One region of the Sulfuriferula nivalis genome, then DNA from elsewhere that is predicted to be linked to it. Evidence: predicted binding sites of a transcription regulator. Region 1 holds the regulator's gene; the other holds the start of a gene.
What was found. The regulator sigma-54, encoded in region 1, starts transcription at its own class of promoters, with help from an activator protein. The targets are predictions, from matches to a motif close to TGGCACNNTTCCTGCT.

Region 1 (7,579 bases):
GATTGGAAAAACGAGCAGCGCCGAGTTCCTGATAAATAGTGTCAAATACAGTGCTGCAAATATGGAATTCATCCTCGACCAACTGCGTGGGTTCAGCTGGCAGCAAACGCACTTCGGCCATGATCAAACCATCTTTCGCAACTTCACTGCTTTCAATTAAAAAGCGTTGCCCACCTTGAGCGGTGATATTGAGTATGCCTAATTGCGGCATGTCCCAATCGGCGATATGCGCCAAAGTGCCGACTGCATGAGGCTGTGCGGGCGTACCCACTTCTTCACCAGACTGAATCAGACAAATGCCGAATGGCGCATTATCTTTCATACACACTCTCGCCATATCGAGATAACGGGTCTCAAATAACTTGAGTGGCAATAAGCCGTCCGGATAGAGCACGGTATTTAATGGGAAAATCGGGATAGTCAAATGCGGGGTGTGATGTAACCGGTCAAACACCAAAGGTAACTTTTCTTTCAACCAACTCATACACTCTCTCCCCAGCGCGCCATCAGCTCATGAGGCACATGCAACTGATCCAATATCCGCGCTACGACAAAATCCACCAGGTCCGCTACGCTTTGCGGATGATGATAAAACCCAGGATTAGGCGGCAAAATCACCACACCCATACGGGCAAGCTTGAGCATATTCTCCAGATGCAACGCAGAATATGGCGTTTCCCGCGGAACCAGAATAAGTTTGCGCTGCTCCTTAAGCATCACATCCGCTGCACGCTCAATTAAATTATCTGCCAATCCTTGCGCTATCGCAGCAAGACTACCCATAGTGCAAGGGCACACCACCATAGCATCCGCAGGATTAGACCCGGATGCCACTGGTGCAAACCACTCTTCCCGCCCATACACCTGCAGCTGCCCTTCGTCGGCGCTGAAGTGCTGAGTTAAAAACGCCGCCAGCTCTTGCACGCGACTCGGCAAAGCCAAATCCAGTTCTTGTTTAATGACAATTTGCGCCGTGCTGGACACCAGCAAATGTACCTTGACGCCTGCCCCTAACAAACACTGTAACAAACGCACGCCGTAAGGCATGCCGGATGCGCCAGTCCAAGCCAAGGTTACACTACGTGGAGCTGGGTGCATGAGACTCACTTTCTACCAAATAGGCTGCAATTAAGCCATTGCTTAAACCAAATACCCACGCAGCCAAGGCAAACATCGGGCTTAAATAAAAAACATTTACACCAGGCATCAGCCATACCGATACCGCAGCCAATTGCGCGGCAATATGGGCAAATGCTGCCAATACACTGAGGCTGACCATACCGAAATAACGACTCGGTAAATACCGCGCGATCGCCAGTATAGCCAGACTCGCCATTGCACCGCTCACACTTAAGATAAATCCCGGCGTCAGGAAACTGCCTAACAAGATGCTACCAGCGACCACCCGCAAGCCTGTTACCCAGACGGCGGCACGCAAACCATATTGCTGCAACACCAGCAAGGTAACAATATTCGCCAAACCGGGCTTTACCCCAGGAATAGGGGAAGGCAGCGCCGCTTCCATCAGCATGAGCACTATGGCCAGCGCAGCCATGTAAGCAATACGATGATCTTCTGCAGTGGGTTTAATAGTTAAGACTGTCATATCGCCTTGCTGCTCCTACGATTTCTAAACTCACCTGATTAGGCAGGCAAATCGCCGCTTCACCTTCATGACTGATCCAGCCCTGCTTCACGCATAATTGTCTTGGCCCCGGATCGCTGATGACACGCGCACGCTGATGGTCAACGACAACCTGAGTAATACCCAACGGCCCAGGCACTGCTACTGTAAAAGGGCGTGCCAACGACGCGCTCAGAAACACCTCACCGCCACGTTTAATCAGTAATTTCTGCCCCGCTGGCGACAACCAGAAATGGATAAACAATACGACTACCAAAGCCAGGCTGAATACCAGTACCAGCCAATCCCCAGACCGAATCAAGGCTATGTGATTACGTAACAATTAGCTTAACTCTCTATGCCGCACCAAAGTCTGCACTTCTGCCTTAAAGTATGCCGCAAGCTGCTCAGTTAAATACACCGAACGGTGCTGTCCGCCAGTACAACCAATCGCCACAGTCAAATAGGCACGATTATCTCGTACAAAACATGGCAACCATTTATGGACATATTGCTGAATGTCAGCCAGCATCTCAGCAACATCTGGCGATGCCGCTAGAAACTTTATCACCGCAGCATCCCGTCCAGTTTGAGGACGTAAAACAGGATCATAATGTGGATTAGGCAAACAACGCACATCAAACACCAAATCTGCATCGAGTGGAATGCCGTGTTTAAAACCAAATGATGTAAACAACAAGGTCAACTTTGCGCTTTCCAGCGCCATCATGTCGCGTATCCAGCAGCGCAGTGTATTTGCAGACAAATCACTGGTGTCAATACGATGCGCTAACTGAGCAACATCATCCAGCCTGTCGCGTTCCAGAGCAATCGCATCCGGCAAAGTAATGTCATCATTACTTAACGGATGACGGCGACGCGTTTCAGAGAACCGCCGCACCAGAGTTTCGGTCTTGGCCTCCAAAAACAAAAGGCGCACATGCAAACGTTTGCGTAAATCCTCAATCAACGATGGCAGGTGCTGGTATGAATCCCCACTACGCGCATCAACACTAATCGCCAACTGGCGGTACTTATTCTGTGTCAGATAATCTATCGTTTCATTGACCAGCTTGGCGGGTAAATTATCTATGCAATAATACCCGGCATCCTCCAGCACGTTCAGTGCAATACTTTTCCCTGAGCCAGACAAGCCACTAATCAGCACCAGCTGCATTTCGCCAGCATACGACGGGCTCATTGGTTCGCCTGCAAAAAACGCTGTTGCCGTGCTATGAAGTCTTCCGCACTGTTTATCCCGCGCGCGCGCAAAATATAATTACGAGTGGCCACTTCAACCAATACTGCCAAGTTACGTCCTGCTGCAACTGGAATATATACTTTACTAATTTCTACGCCTAATATCGTTTCCGCTGTCGCCTCCATATCCAGACGTGAAATTCTTTCCTGAGGCATTCCTGTCTGATCTTGCAGATTCACAATCAGCTTCAGATTTTTCTTGAACTTCACTGCGGGTTCGCCAAACAGGGTACGAATATTCAACACACCCAGGCCACGCACTTCAAGAAAGTCCTGCAGCATGGGCGGACATTGCGCTTCCAATATCGCTGGCGCTACCTTATACAAATCCACCACATCATCGGCAACCAGCCGGTGACCACGTGTAATGAGTTCCAAGGCCAATTCACTTTTCCCTGCAGCAGAATTGCCAGTCAACATTACACCGATACCATCAACTTCCAGCATAACACCATGCACATTAATCGAGTCAGCCAAGGCATGAGTCAAATAATGCGACAACACCGCCATAAGCTCAGGGCTGGCCTGTGGTGAAGTGAACAAAGGTGTATGAGTACGTCGGGCGGCAACTAACAAGGGCGCTGGCACACTCTCGCCATTCGCAATAATGACTACAGCCAGCTCAGTGGCGAATAAGTTGTCGATTGCCTGTGCTAACTCGGCATCTCCCAGCTGTCGCAGATAATCCATCTCGGCGCAGCCCAATACCTGAACACGGTTCGGATGTACAAAATTCAAATGGCCCACCAAGGCCAAAGAAGGTTTTTGTACGGTATCACCGATAAGCTGCTTATCACCACCCTCCTCCCCTGCTACCCAGGTTAAATCCAAGGGCACGACAAGATCCGCAAACATTTTGCTAACAGGGATGGTATTAATCATGGTGTCCAGTTTCTAATAATAGCCAGTGCATCTTCAGCACTTTCACTGAGACACAACGCATCGCGCACTGTTTTACTGCTAAAAAACTGTGCCAGTTCGCTTAATATTTCCAAATGTAAATCAGTCGCCTGTGCTGGCACGAACAAAATGAATAACAAACGCACTGGCAGGTGATCAGGGGCATCGAATTCTATGGGATTGCGTAATCTGACGAATACGCCTGAAGCAGATTTAAGTCCTTTGATACGACCATGAGGCATGGCAACGCCTAGCCCCAGACCGGTAGAACCGAGTTTTTCTCTTGCTAACAAACTATCCAGCACAGTCTTTTCAGAAATACATGATTCTGCATGTAACAACTGTCCGACCTGCTCAAATAACTGTTTTTTACTCTCCGCCTCCACATCCAGCAGGATGCGGGTAACGGAAAGTAAGGATGCTAACTGATTCATGGAATGAGTGAATTACTCTTCTTCAACCAAGACTTGATGTTTAATACCACCATTGGTTTGATGTGTAGAACTGTGTTTTTCTTTATGTTTAACAACTTGGCGATCCAGTTTATCTGCCAAAGCATCAATCGCTGCGTACATATCTGCGTCTTCTGCCTGGACAAAAATATCTTTCCCGCTCATATGCACATTCGCCTCAACACTGTGTTTCAGCTTCTCTACGGTCATAATAACGCTGATATCAATTACGTGATCAAAGTGGCGTTTGATACGCTCCATTTTGGTAGTTACATATTCACGAATTGCTGGGGTAATTTCCAGATGATGACCGGTAATTTTGAGGTTCATGATATTCCCTTTCACTTGCTGGTTATAGCGCTTTGCGCTGGTTGGCGGGAGGGATTTGCAAAGATTCCCGATACTTGGCGATAGTCCGTCGTGCGACATTAATGCCTTGTTGAACGAGCATCTCCGCTATCTTCCCGTCGGATAAAGGCTTCTTAGTATTTTCCGCGCTAATCAGTTGCTTAATTAACGCACGAATTGCCGTCGCTGAGCAAGCACCACCTGCATCTGTGCTCACATGGCTACCGAAAAAGTATTTTAATTCAAAGATACCTCGAGGTGTCATCATGAATTTCTGCGTAGTGACTCGCGACACAGTCGATTCGTGCAATTCAACAATATCAGCAATTTCACGCAATACCAAGGGGCGCATGGCAACTTCACCATGTTCAAAAAAATGCTTTTGCCTGTCAACAATACACTGCGTTACCCGCAATATGGTATCAAAACGCTGCATAATGTTCTTAATCAGCCACTTAGCCTCTTGCAGCTGCCCAGACAGATGCTGATGATTTGCATCCCGGTTCCGCGACAAAATATCAGCATACATTTGATTAACACGCAGCTTGGGCATCGCTTCGGAATTCAAACTGGCTACCCAGCGCCCCTTAACTTTTTTCACTATCACATCAGGGATAATATAACGCGTATCCGACGTGCCAAATGCTTCACCAGGACGGGGATTCAATTGCTGGATCAGACTTTGCGCCGCGCCCAATGCCACATCATCGCAGTGCAGCTTGCGCTTTAGACCTGCATAATCATGCGCGCCCAACGCGGCCAATTCATGCGTTGCGATTTTTTGCGCCAAATCTAAATGCGGCGTATCGACTGGCAAAGCACGTAATTGCAAGAGCAGACACTCAGCTAAATCGCGCGCACCCACACCGGTAGGCTCGAGGTTCTGCAATTGTTTGAGTGCAATTTGCAAATCTTCTAAATCTACGTCCAGCTCTTCTGGCAGCATCGCCAGTATTTCATCCAGTGTCTGGGTTAAATAACCAGCTTCATTCAAATCGTCTATCAACAACGCCACCAAACGCTTATCGCGTTCGGATAACTGAGTCAGATTTAGCTGCCATAACAAATGGTCACGCAACGGCGGCTCATCTTGCGCAGTAGCCTGTGGTTCAAAATCCTCATCCAGATCATCACCCGAACCATAGTTTGGCGTTTCATCCCAGTCTAAATCATTGAGTTCGCGTGGCGCCGCTTCAACAGGTTGTTCACTTGCGCTTTCTTGCGTTGCTGATGTGGTCTCAAACTCCGCCGTATGAGGCGTACCATCATCAATACTGTCCACTCGCTCCAGCAGTGGATTCTCCTGCACCATCAGCTCCAGCTCTTGATTAAGCTCCAGAGTCGACAGCTGTAACAAGCGTATAGACTGCTGCAGCTGCGGCGTCAGCGTCAGATTCTGTGAGAATTTAAGTTGTAAACCTTGTTTCATAATTAAAGCCTGAAATGCTCGCCCAGATAGACCCGGCGCACACTTTCATTATGGATGATTTCATCAGGATTACCAGCAGCCAACACTGTACCGTCATTAATAATATACGCACGATCACAAATACCCAAGGTTTCACGCACATTGTGATCAGTAATCAGTATACCTATGCCACGCTCCGTCAAAAACCGTATCAACTTCTGGATATCTATCACCGCAATTGGATCTATCCCCGCAAAAGGCTCATCCAATAGTACAAAACGTGGATTCATTGCCAGCGCACGCGCAATTTCCACGCGCCTGCGTTCACCGCCAGACAAGCTCATCGCAGAGGCATCACGCAGATGCTCAACATGCAAATCAGCCAGTAAACTTTCTAAATGTTGCGAGATCTCTTCATCACTGTAATGTTTCAATTCCAGAATTGCACGGATATTTTGTTCCACAGTCATCTTGCGGAAAATCGACGCCTCTTGAGGCAAATAACTCAAACCCAAACCAGCCCTGCGATGAATAGGCATCACTCCCACATCCGCGCCATCCAATGTGATCGAGCCGCCATCAATTTTAACCAGGCCCACTATCATGTAAAAGCACGTCGTCTTACCCGCGCCATTCGGGCCCAACAAACCCACCACCTCTCCACTACGCACAGTGAGTGACACGTCCTTCACCACTACCCGTGACTTGTAGCTTTTTTTAAGATGGTTGATGCTGAGTTCGCTCATGGCTTCACCAATGTTGGCGCTGGTGTAGACCTTAATGGCAATGGTGGTTGCGCGACGGCTGGCGTTTCAGTCTTAACTTTGGGTCGGATAACTGCACGCACTCGACTGGCTGGGGCATTTGGATCTTTAGCTGCTGTTGGGTCGTTCCTAGCTTCGAACACTTCACTGGTGGTGTTATAAGTCATCGTATGACCACGCAACTCGTCTTCACCTTTTTTCAGCCGCGCATTACCAGTCAAATACACCATATTCGATTTGCTATCCATGTCAATGCGACTGGCATAACCTTCGACATACTCATCGACCTTATCGCGCTTCTGACGGAAATAAACCGGGTTACCGTATGCCACCGCCTTATTAAAGCCTTCGCCATTCTCGCTCACTTCAATTCTGTCCGCACGTAGCAACATTGTGCCCTGTATCAATACCACGCTACCGACATACACGCTGGTTTTATGAATATCATCGACAGTCACGCTATCCGCTTCCAAATTGACAGGCTTAGTTCTATCCGCCAATTCCGCGTTTGCGGTATGCGCCAATAACAGGCAAACGAGGGCAACTGGAAATTTACTTAATAGGTTCATAACGAGCTTTTACTTTGTTGGTTAGTCGCAAAATACGAGTTTGATTGTCCAATTCTAACCCGCCTGCAGTCATTTGTATGGATTTACCCACCACGTGGACTAATTTATTGGTGCGCACCACCCTTGCATCGGGTATAGCTACTAAATATTCGGTCGTCAGTGTCAACGGCCCCTGCTCATCATGCGCATCTCGTACCAGCACGACATTACCGATAAAATCCACTTCCTTACCTTTGGCGGTCACGAATCCCTGT
Region 2 (7,579 bases), 1.1 Mb from region 1:
TTGTCATCGTGCGTGATGGTACGCAGCATTATGAGACGTTTGCTACTCCCGCAGCTTATTTACGTCGTGAAGCCTGTGGTATGGCGGCTGGCTCGCCGTGGCCGTGTGATTACGGTCCTGATTTATCGCGAGGATTTCGCGCACTAAAAACATGGTTTACGTTGCAAGTGTATGGTGCCGATAAGATCGGCGCCAGTATTGCCTATACCTGTGAGCTGGCGCAGTATCTGCAACAGCTTATTAAGGCGCAGCCACAATTGATTCTGGCAGCGCCCGTGTCATTGAATGTCGTGTGTTTTCGTTATGATGCCAGTGATGCTATCAATGCTGAGATAGTGACCCAATTACAATTAGCTGGTCATGTAGCCCCTTCCACGACTACTATCAATGGCAAATTGGTCATACGTGCTGCGCTGGTAAATCATCGGGCAGCGCAGCAAGATATGGATGCACTGGTTGCGGGTGTATTGAAATTCGGCGCGGAATTAACAGGAGCTGGTGTATGACACGAAATTGGCATGCGTTGATGCAGGTGTATGAATCTGACCCACCCAAGTTGATTGGATTGCCGACGCTGATGCGGATGGCGTTACATGGTGAAGACTTGACGCCGCTGGGCACAGATCTGCTAGCCTATGTTGCGGAATATCCTCAGGCAGCACATGCCTTGATGGATATGGCTACGTTATTTCAGTTGATGCATAACCCCGAGATGGGGCTGATGGCGCAAGCAGAAGCATTGAAAATACAACAGTTATACCAAGTTCAGGATAAGGCGGGTGACACACCGCTGCGCTTGTTGGTGATGATGGGGCCTGGCGATTTGATGTCGAATACACCGGTGGAGTTTCTGGTGGCCGACGAGAATGTCGAACTTAGTCTGTTGTATGTTGATACCAGTCTGCCCCTGCCTGAATGGGTGCCTGAGCACGATGTACTGTTTGTGGCTGTGGGTGAATCTGATAAAAATCAGGCATTGCTGGCATTTATCGACAGCTTTATCGGCATCTGGCCACGCCCGGTGCTGAACTTGCCTGCTGAAATTGCGGCTGTTGCCCGTGATCAAGTCAGTGCGGCGCTGCAATACGAGCCCAACATTGTTATGCCACAAACAGTGCGTGTGACCAGAGCGCAGTTGATGGATTTGGCGGCAGGCGTTCTGTCCCTGTCGGAATGGGTTGATGCGCTTGATTATCCTGTGATAGTTCGGCCGGTTGACTCCCATGCGGGGAGAGGGCTGGCGCGGATAACTACGGGTGATGAACTTGCCAAATATTTACTTGAACAGGCCGGTGATGATTTTTATCTGGCAAAGTTTGTTGATTACAGCGATGCAGCAGGGCGATATAGAAAATATCGCATTGTACTGATGCGTGGAAAACCTTACTTGTGTCATCTGGCGATTTCCAAGCATTGGATGGTGCATTATCTGAATGCGGAGATGACAGAAAATGCGGTAAATCGTGATGAAGAAGCGCAGGCAATGGCAAAGTTCGATGATGACTTTGCCGTGCGTCATGCACAAGCGCTAAGTGCGATTGCGGCGGCTACGGGGCTGGATTATGTCGGTATAGATTGCGCAGAAACAGCGCAAGGTGAACTTTTGATTTTTGAAATAGATAGCAATATGGTGGTGCATGCCATGGATGATGTGGAGATGTTTCCTTACAAACAGCCGCACATGCATAAAGTATTCCGGGCGTTCTATGATTTATTAGTCACTGCGAGTAGCGTGCATTGAAATTAACAACATCGCAATGGCTGGCCGCAGGTGGTGATAGGCGTATCGTACCCGACCCCGTAACAGGGCGGAATCAATATGGCTGTACAGTGCAGCCGGATGGTAATTTAATCGCCTTGGGTTCGTCTACCGCCTCGGTGATTTCTGCAGATGCATGGGATGAAGTCAATCGGTTGGCCAATCAGATCAGTGATGAGCAGGCGTGGAACGACATGCGTCAGCAGTTGCGTAATTTTGTTGGTGTGAATGATGATGTAGATGTGGTTTTTGCGGCTTCAGGTACGGATGCACATCATATCGTCGCGCAATATGTACAGGCCGTGAATCAGCAAGTATTGGCAACCATCATGGTTGCGCCAGAAGAAACTGGCAGTGGTGTGGCAGCAGCGTTAGTACATGACCGTCTGTTACTTGCGACCGTAGCGTTGCGTGAACAAAATGGTCATCCACGTGACAGTGCATTGATTGATGCTGATATAGACGCGGCAGCATCTGCCGCCATTGCCCAGCAGCAGCACGTATTGATCAATCTGATTGATGTGTCAAAAACGGGCATGATGGCGCCCAGCCTTGCGTGTGTTGCCAGCTTGCAAGCGCGATATCCTGAACAGATTACTGTGTTGGTCGATGCCAGCCAATTCCGATTAGCTCCTGCGACGCTGCAATCTTATTTGCAAAAAGACTACGTGGTAGTGGTGACGGGGTCTAAATTCATCACTGGCCCCTGTTTTTCTGGTGCGATATTGATTCCGCAAAATGTTGCACAGCAGTGGCAACGTTTTCCAGTTCCTGTTGGTTTACAGGCGACATCACATCCGCTCGATTGGCCGCGAGGATTTGATGTCAGTGGGCTTAATCAGCCAGCAAGTAATCATGGATTGTATTTGCGCTGGCGAGCAGCATTGTATGAAATGCATGCTTTTGCTAAGTTGGATAGCGGTGAAGTGCTAGCGTTTTTTGCTAATTTTTCGGCAGCAATACACAGCAAGCTTGTTCAGCATGCTGAATTTGAATTGTTGGCTGTGCCTAAACTGCAAAGAGATTGTGCAGCATGGGATAGTGAGCAAACTATCTTATCATTTGTACTTTATCGTGATGCGCAGCCATTGACGCAAGCTCAAACTCTATCCATTTATAAGCAATTATCGGAAACTTGCTCAAGTGGATTACGGTTTCAGCTTGGTCAGCCCGTTCCCTGTGGCTTACGAGATGATGTTGCAGTCAGTGCATTACGCATCAGTGCCAGCGCTCGCCTGGCTGTGGCTGCATTAGCCTCCGATGGATTGGGGCGAGATGCGGTCATAAGCTGGGCAATGCTGGCACTGGATGAGATTATAAAACTGGTAAATAACTCCTGATTACCAGTTTCCGTCATGTTCAGCAGTGGCAGAAATTTTATGTATGCTTAAATCCGCACCATTGAACTCTTCTTCCTGATCCAGACGTATCCCCACCAGTCGTTTTAGTGTGCCATAGACTATGAATCCGCCTGCGAGTCCCACGGCAATAGCGCCCAACGTGCCTATAAGCTGCGCCATGAAGGATACGCCACCTAGCCCACCCATAGCGGTTGAGCCGAATATGCCAGCCGCTAAACCACCCCAGGTGCCACATAAGCCGTGTAGTGGCCATACACCTAATACATCATCGATTTTCCACTTGTTTTGGGTGATAGTGAACATCCATACAAATAATGCACCAGCGACACCACCAGTGATTAAAGCACCAAGTGGATGCATTAAATCAGAACCTGCGCAGACGGCAACCAGACCCGCTAATGCGCCGTTATGCACAAAGCCAGGATCGTTACGACCCACCAGCAATGCAGTGAGCGTGCCACCAACCATGGCCATGAGTGAATTGATGGCAACCAGACCGCTGATTTTGTCTATGCTTTGCGCGGACATAACATTGAAACCAAACCAGCCAACGATGAGTATCCATGAGCCCAGTGCAAGGAAAGGGATGCTGGAAGGAGGGTGTGCCGCTACTTCGCCATTCTTGCGGTAACGTCCATGTCTGGCGCCTAGTAATAATACGGCGGCAAGTGCTATCCATCCGCCCATTGCGTGAACTACAACAGAGCCGGCGAAGTCGTGAAAGTTGGCGCCGAATTGTAGTTTCAGCCAGTCCTGTATACCGTAGTGATTGTTCCAAGCTATGCCTTCAAAAAATGGATAAACCAGACCAACCAGTATAAAGGTCGCTGCAAGTTGAGGGCCGAATTTCGCGCGTTCAGCTATGCCGCCTGAAATGATGGCGGGAATGGCGGCAGCGAAGGTAAGCAGAAAGAAAAATTTGACCAATTCATAGCCGTTTTTGGCTATGAGGATGTCTGATCCATGAAAAAAATGTACGCCATACGCAACCCCATAACCTATGAAAAAATAGGCAATAGTTGAAATGGAAAAATCAGCGAGGATTTTAACTAGTGCGTTAACCCGGTTTTTGCGGCGGACTGTACCCAGTTCAAGAAAAGCAAACCCGGCATGCATGGCGAGTACCATGATGGCACCGAGCAAAATAAATAAAACATCGTTACTGACTTTAAGATTTTCCATACTATCTCCTTGTGACAATGGGGATAGAAAAAAGCAAAAATCGAGCCAGAAAATTAATCGTTATTAATCAATGTTGTTTATTTTTATAATTGATAAATCGCACCTAAATAGTGAATTTATGAAAATAAAGCACTATTTATGTGCAATTGCACTGTGTTAGTGCTTATCCATATTATCTAGTTCTTGTTCCATTTCAGCCTCTGATAATGGCTGATACGTATCTTCATCTGCTGCTGGACGAGTAACGAGACTGGCGACGAGTATGCCCAACTCATACAGCAGCCATAAAGGTACGGCGAGCATGATTTGTGACACCATGTCAGGAGGGGTGAAAATTGCGCCTATGACAAAAGCACCGACGATGACGTAGGGTCGAATGTCACGCAATTTAGCGACACTGACAAAGCCAACCTTGACTAACAGTACTACCACGACAGGGACTTCAAATGTAATGCCGAATGCCATGAACATGGTCATGACAAAGTCTAAGTACTTGCCTATGTCGGTCATTACTGCAACACCAACAGGCGCTACCCCTGCAATAAATCCAAACACAACAGGGAATACCAGGAAGTAGGCAAATGACATGCCGCACAAGAACAAGACAACGCTGGCGATGATAAGCGGTATGCCAATTTTCTTTTCGTGTGAGTATAAACCAGGGGCGATGAATGCCCACATTTGGTAGAGTATGTAAGGAAGTGCAATAAGAAAAGCGGCCATCATAGTGACTTTGATAGGCACAAAGAATGGGGCAGTGACTTCGGTTGCGATTAGTTGACCGCCTTTAGGTAGTGCGTGTAATAACGGCTGTGCAAGTAGGGTGTAGATATTGTTCGCCCAGTGAAACAAACCTATAAAAACCAGAATGAATGCCAATAACGCACGAATGATGCGGTTTCGTAGTTCTATCAGATGTGAAATAAATGTATCTTGATTATCAGGCGTGGTCATGCGTTTTATGTGTAGTGGTGTTTGTATCGGCAGGGATATCTAGCGCTAGCTCGCCTTGTATTTGCTCTGGGACAATTTCAGCTGGCGTGTCTGTCTCAGCTACTGGCGTTTCATGATGGCTATAGTCCGCTGTTATTGCCTGTGTAGTATCGTGAATTTCATGGCTAATGTGTTGTTCTGTGTCGCTAAGGCTTTGTTTGAATGCTTCGCCGCTGCGCTTCAATTCATCAAGCTGGATTTCTTGACTGATATCAGCCTTGACTGAGGCCATGTAGCGTTGCATACGTCCAATTAATAATCCTGCAGTGCGTGCCACTTTAGGGAGTCGCTCTGGGCCTATAACGACTAAGGCGACTACCCCAATGAGAACAATTTCGGAAAAGCCTATGTCAAACATATCAGCTCTTAGTTTTTTCTTTCACTTCACCGTCTATGGTCTGCCCGGTGCGTGTGCTGTCGATCTGGCTTTGGTCGCCTTCTTTCATAGCGTCTTTGAAATTTTTCACTGCGCCGCCAACGTCGCTGCCAATGTTGCGCAGTTTTTTAGTACCAAATATGACCAAAACGATGGCCAATACGATTAACCAATGCCAAATGCTAAAGCTACCCATGATGTCTCCTTAAATTAAGTACGGGCGAGTTTGTCGCCGCCGCCAAAAATATGTATGTGTAGGTGGAATACTTCCTGACCACCACCACGACCTGTGTTGATCATGGTGCGGAAACCAGTTTCCAGGCCATGTTCACGTGCCAGTTGAGGTGCTAATAATAACATTCGTCCAAGCAAAGCTTGATGATTATTCTCGCATTCAGACAAAGATACTATGTGCGCCTTGGGAATAATTAAAATATGCACGGGTGCAATAGGATGAATATCATGGAATGCAATGATTTCATCATCTTCGTAAACTTTTTTACTAGGTAATGCACCAGCAACGATTTTGCAAAAAATACAATCGCTCATCAATTCTCCTTGCGTGCGGCTTTTTCAGTATGACCTGATACCCCTTCACGGCGTGCCAGTTCATTAAGTATGTCTTGAGGTCCCAAGCCTTGTTGCGCCAATAAGATCATCGTATGAAACCATAAATCGGCTACTTCATAAACGATGTGCTGCTTATCACCATCTTTCGCTGCCATGATGGTTTCTGCGGCCTCTTCTGCAACTTTCTTGAGTATGCTGTCCAGTCCTTTGGCGTATAAGCTGGCAACGTAAGAACTATCCGCTGTGCTGATTTTGCGTGCTTCCAGCGTAGCAGCAACTCGATTTAATATTTCGCTCATTTTTTGTAAATTTCCGCTGGGTCTTTTAATACAGGCTCAGTAATTTGCCATTCATGGTCAACCAATTTCTGGAAAAAACAATCATGTCTGCCAGTGTGACAACTAATGCCGCCGATTTGTTCGATTTTAATGAGTAATACGTCTTCATCACAATCCAGGCGGATTTCATGAACTTTCTGGATATGACCCGACTCTTCACCTTTATGCCAGAGTTTCTTGCGTGACCGTGACCAGTACACCACTTCACCTAGTTCCACGGTACGTTTAAGCGCTTCACGGTTCATCCATGCGACCATGAGTACTTCGTTGGTGTGCATATCCTGAGCAATGACTGGCACCAAGCCATCAGCTGACCAGTTAACTTTGCTTAAATAACTATCTTGTACGCTCATAGCCGGACTTCTATGCCATTTTGCATCATGTGCAATTTGGCTTCGTGTATGCTGTATTCGCCAAAGTGGAAAATGCTGGCAGCCAGCACCGCATCCGCATGGCCTTGTATGACACCATCTGCAAGATGTTGTAATGTGCCGACGCCGCCACTGGCGATAACGGGAATGTTGAGCGCATCTGATACAGCGCGAGTTAGTGCAAGATTAAAGCCGCTTTTGGTGCCGTCTCTGTCCATGCTGGTAAGCAGAATCTCCCCAGCTCCCAGCTCCTGCATTTTAAATGCCCACTCGACTACATCAAGGCCTGTGGCAGTACGTCCGCCATGAGTGAATACTTCCCAACGACCATCTGCATTGGTTTTTGCGTCAATCGCTACAACTATGCATTGCGAGCCAAAGCGCGCAGCAGCATCGGCTACCATTTGTGGGTTGTTGACTGCTGTAGTATTGATGCTGACTTTGTCCGCGCCAGCATTGAGCAGGCGGCGGACATCGTTGACTTCACGTACACCACCACCGACAGTCAGCGGTATAAACACTTCAGAAGCAACAGCTTCAATGATGGGGAGGATTAAATCGCGTTGATCTGAGCTGGCAGTAATATCGAGAAAGGTTAGCTCATCTGCACCTTCTCGGTCATAGCGGCG

Region 2: the regulator sigma-54 is predicted to act here: its motif matches at 4,335-4,350, upstream of SFSGTM_RS04420 (ammonium transporter).

Annotation. Positions count from the first base shown of each region.
Region 1 covers NZ_AP021881.1:3,082,468-3,090,046, forward strand. Annotated here, with positions in the region: gene SFSGTM_RS15170 (LON peptidase substrate-binding domain-containing protein) at 1-484, opposite strand, end outside; gene SFSGTM_RS15175 (flavin prenyltransferase UbiX) at 481-1,098, opposite strand; gene SFSGTM_RS15180 (Gx transporter family protein) at 1,079-1,606, opposite strand; gene SFSGTM_RS15185 (NusG domain II-containing protein) at 1,587-1,967, opposite strand; gene rapZ (RNase adapter RapZ) at 1,968-2,801, opposite strand; gene hprK (HPr(Ser) kinase/phosphatase) at 2,822-3,766, opposite strand; gene ptsN (PTS IIA-like nitrogen regulatory protein PtsN) at 3,763-4,218, opposite strand; gene hpf (ribosome hibernation-promoting factor, HPF/YfiA family) at 4,231-4,566, opposite strand; gene SFSGTM_RS15210 (RNA polymerase factor sigma-54) at 4,589-6,013, opposite strand; gene lptB (LPS export ABC transporter ATP-binding protein) at 6,016-6,738, opposite strand; gene lptA (lipopolysaccharide transport periplasmic protein LptA) at 6,735-7,325, opposite strand; gene lptC (LPS export ABC transporter periplasmic protein LptC) at 7,309-7,579, opposite strand, start outside.
Region 2 covers NZ_AP021881.1:828,528-836,106, forward strand. Annotated here, with positions in the region: gene SFSGTM_RS04405 (pyridoxal phosphate-dependent decarboxylase family protein) at 1-506, shown strand, start outside; gene SFSGTM_RS04410 (ATP-grasp domain-containing protein) at 503-1,741, shown strand; gene SFSGTM_RS04415 (aminotransferase class V-fold PLP-dependent enzyme) at 1,738-3,099, shown strand; gene SFSGTM_RS04420 (ammonium transporter) at 3,100-4,302, opposite strand; gene tatC (twin-arginine translocase subunit TatC) at 4,459-5,256, opposite strand; gene tatB (Sec-independent protein translocase protein TatB) at 5,243-5,653, opposite strand; gene tatA (Sec-independent protein translocase subunit TatA) at 5,655-5,867, opposite strand; gene SFSGTM_RS04440 (histidine triad nucleotide-binding protein) at 5,882-6,220, opposite strand; gene SFSGTM_RS04445 (phosphoribosyl-ATP diphosphatase) at 6,220-6,540, opposite strand; gene hisI (phosphoribosyl-AMP cyclohydrolase) at 6,537-6,932, opposite strand; gene hisF (imidazole glycerol phosphate synthase subunit HisF) at 6,929-7,579, opposite strand, start outside.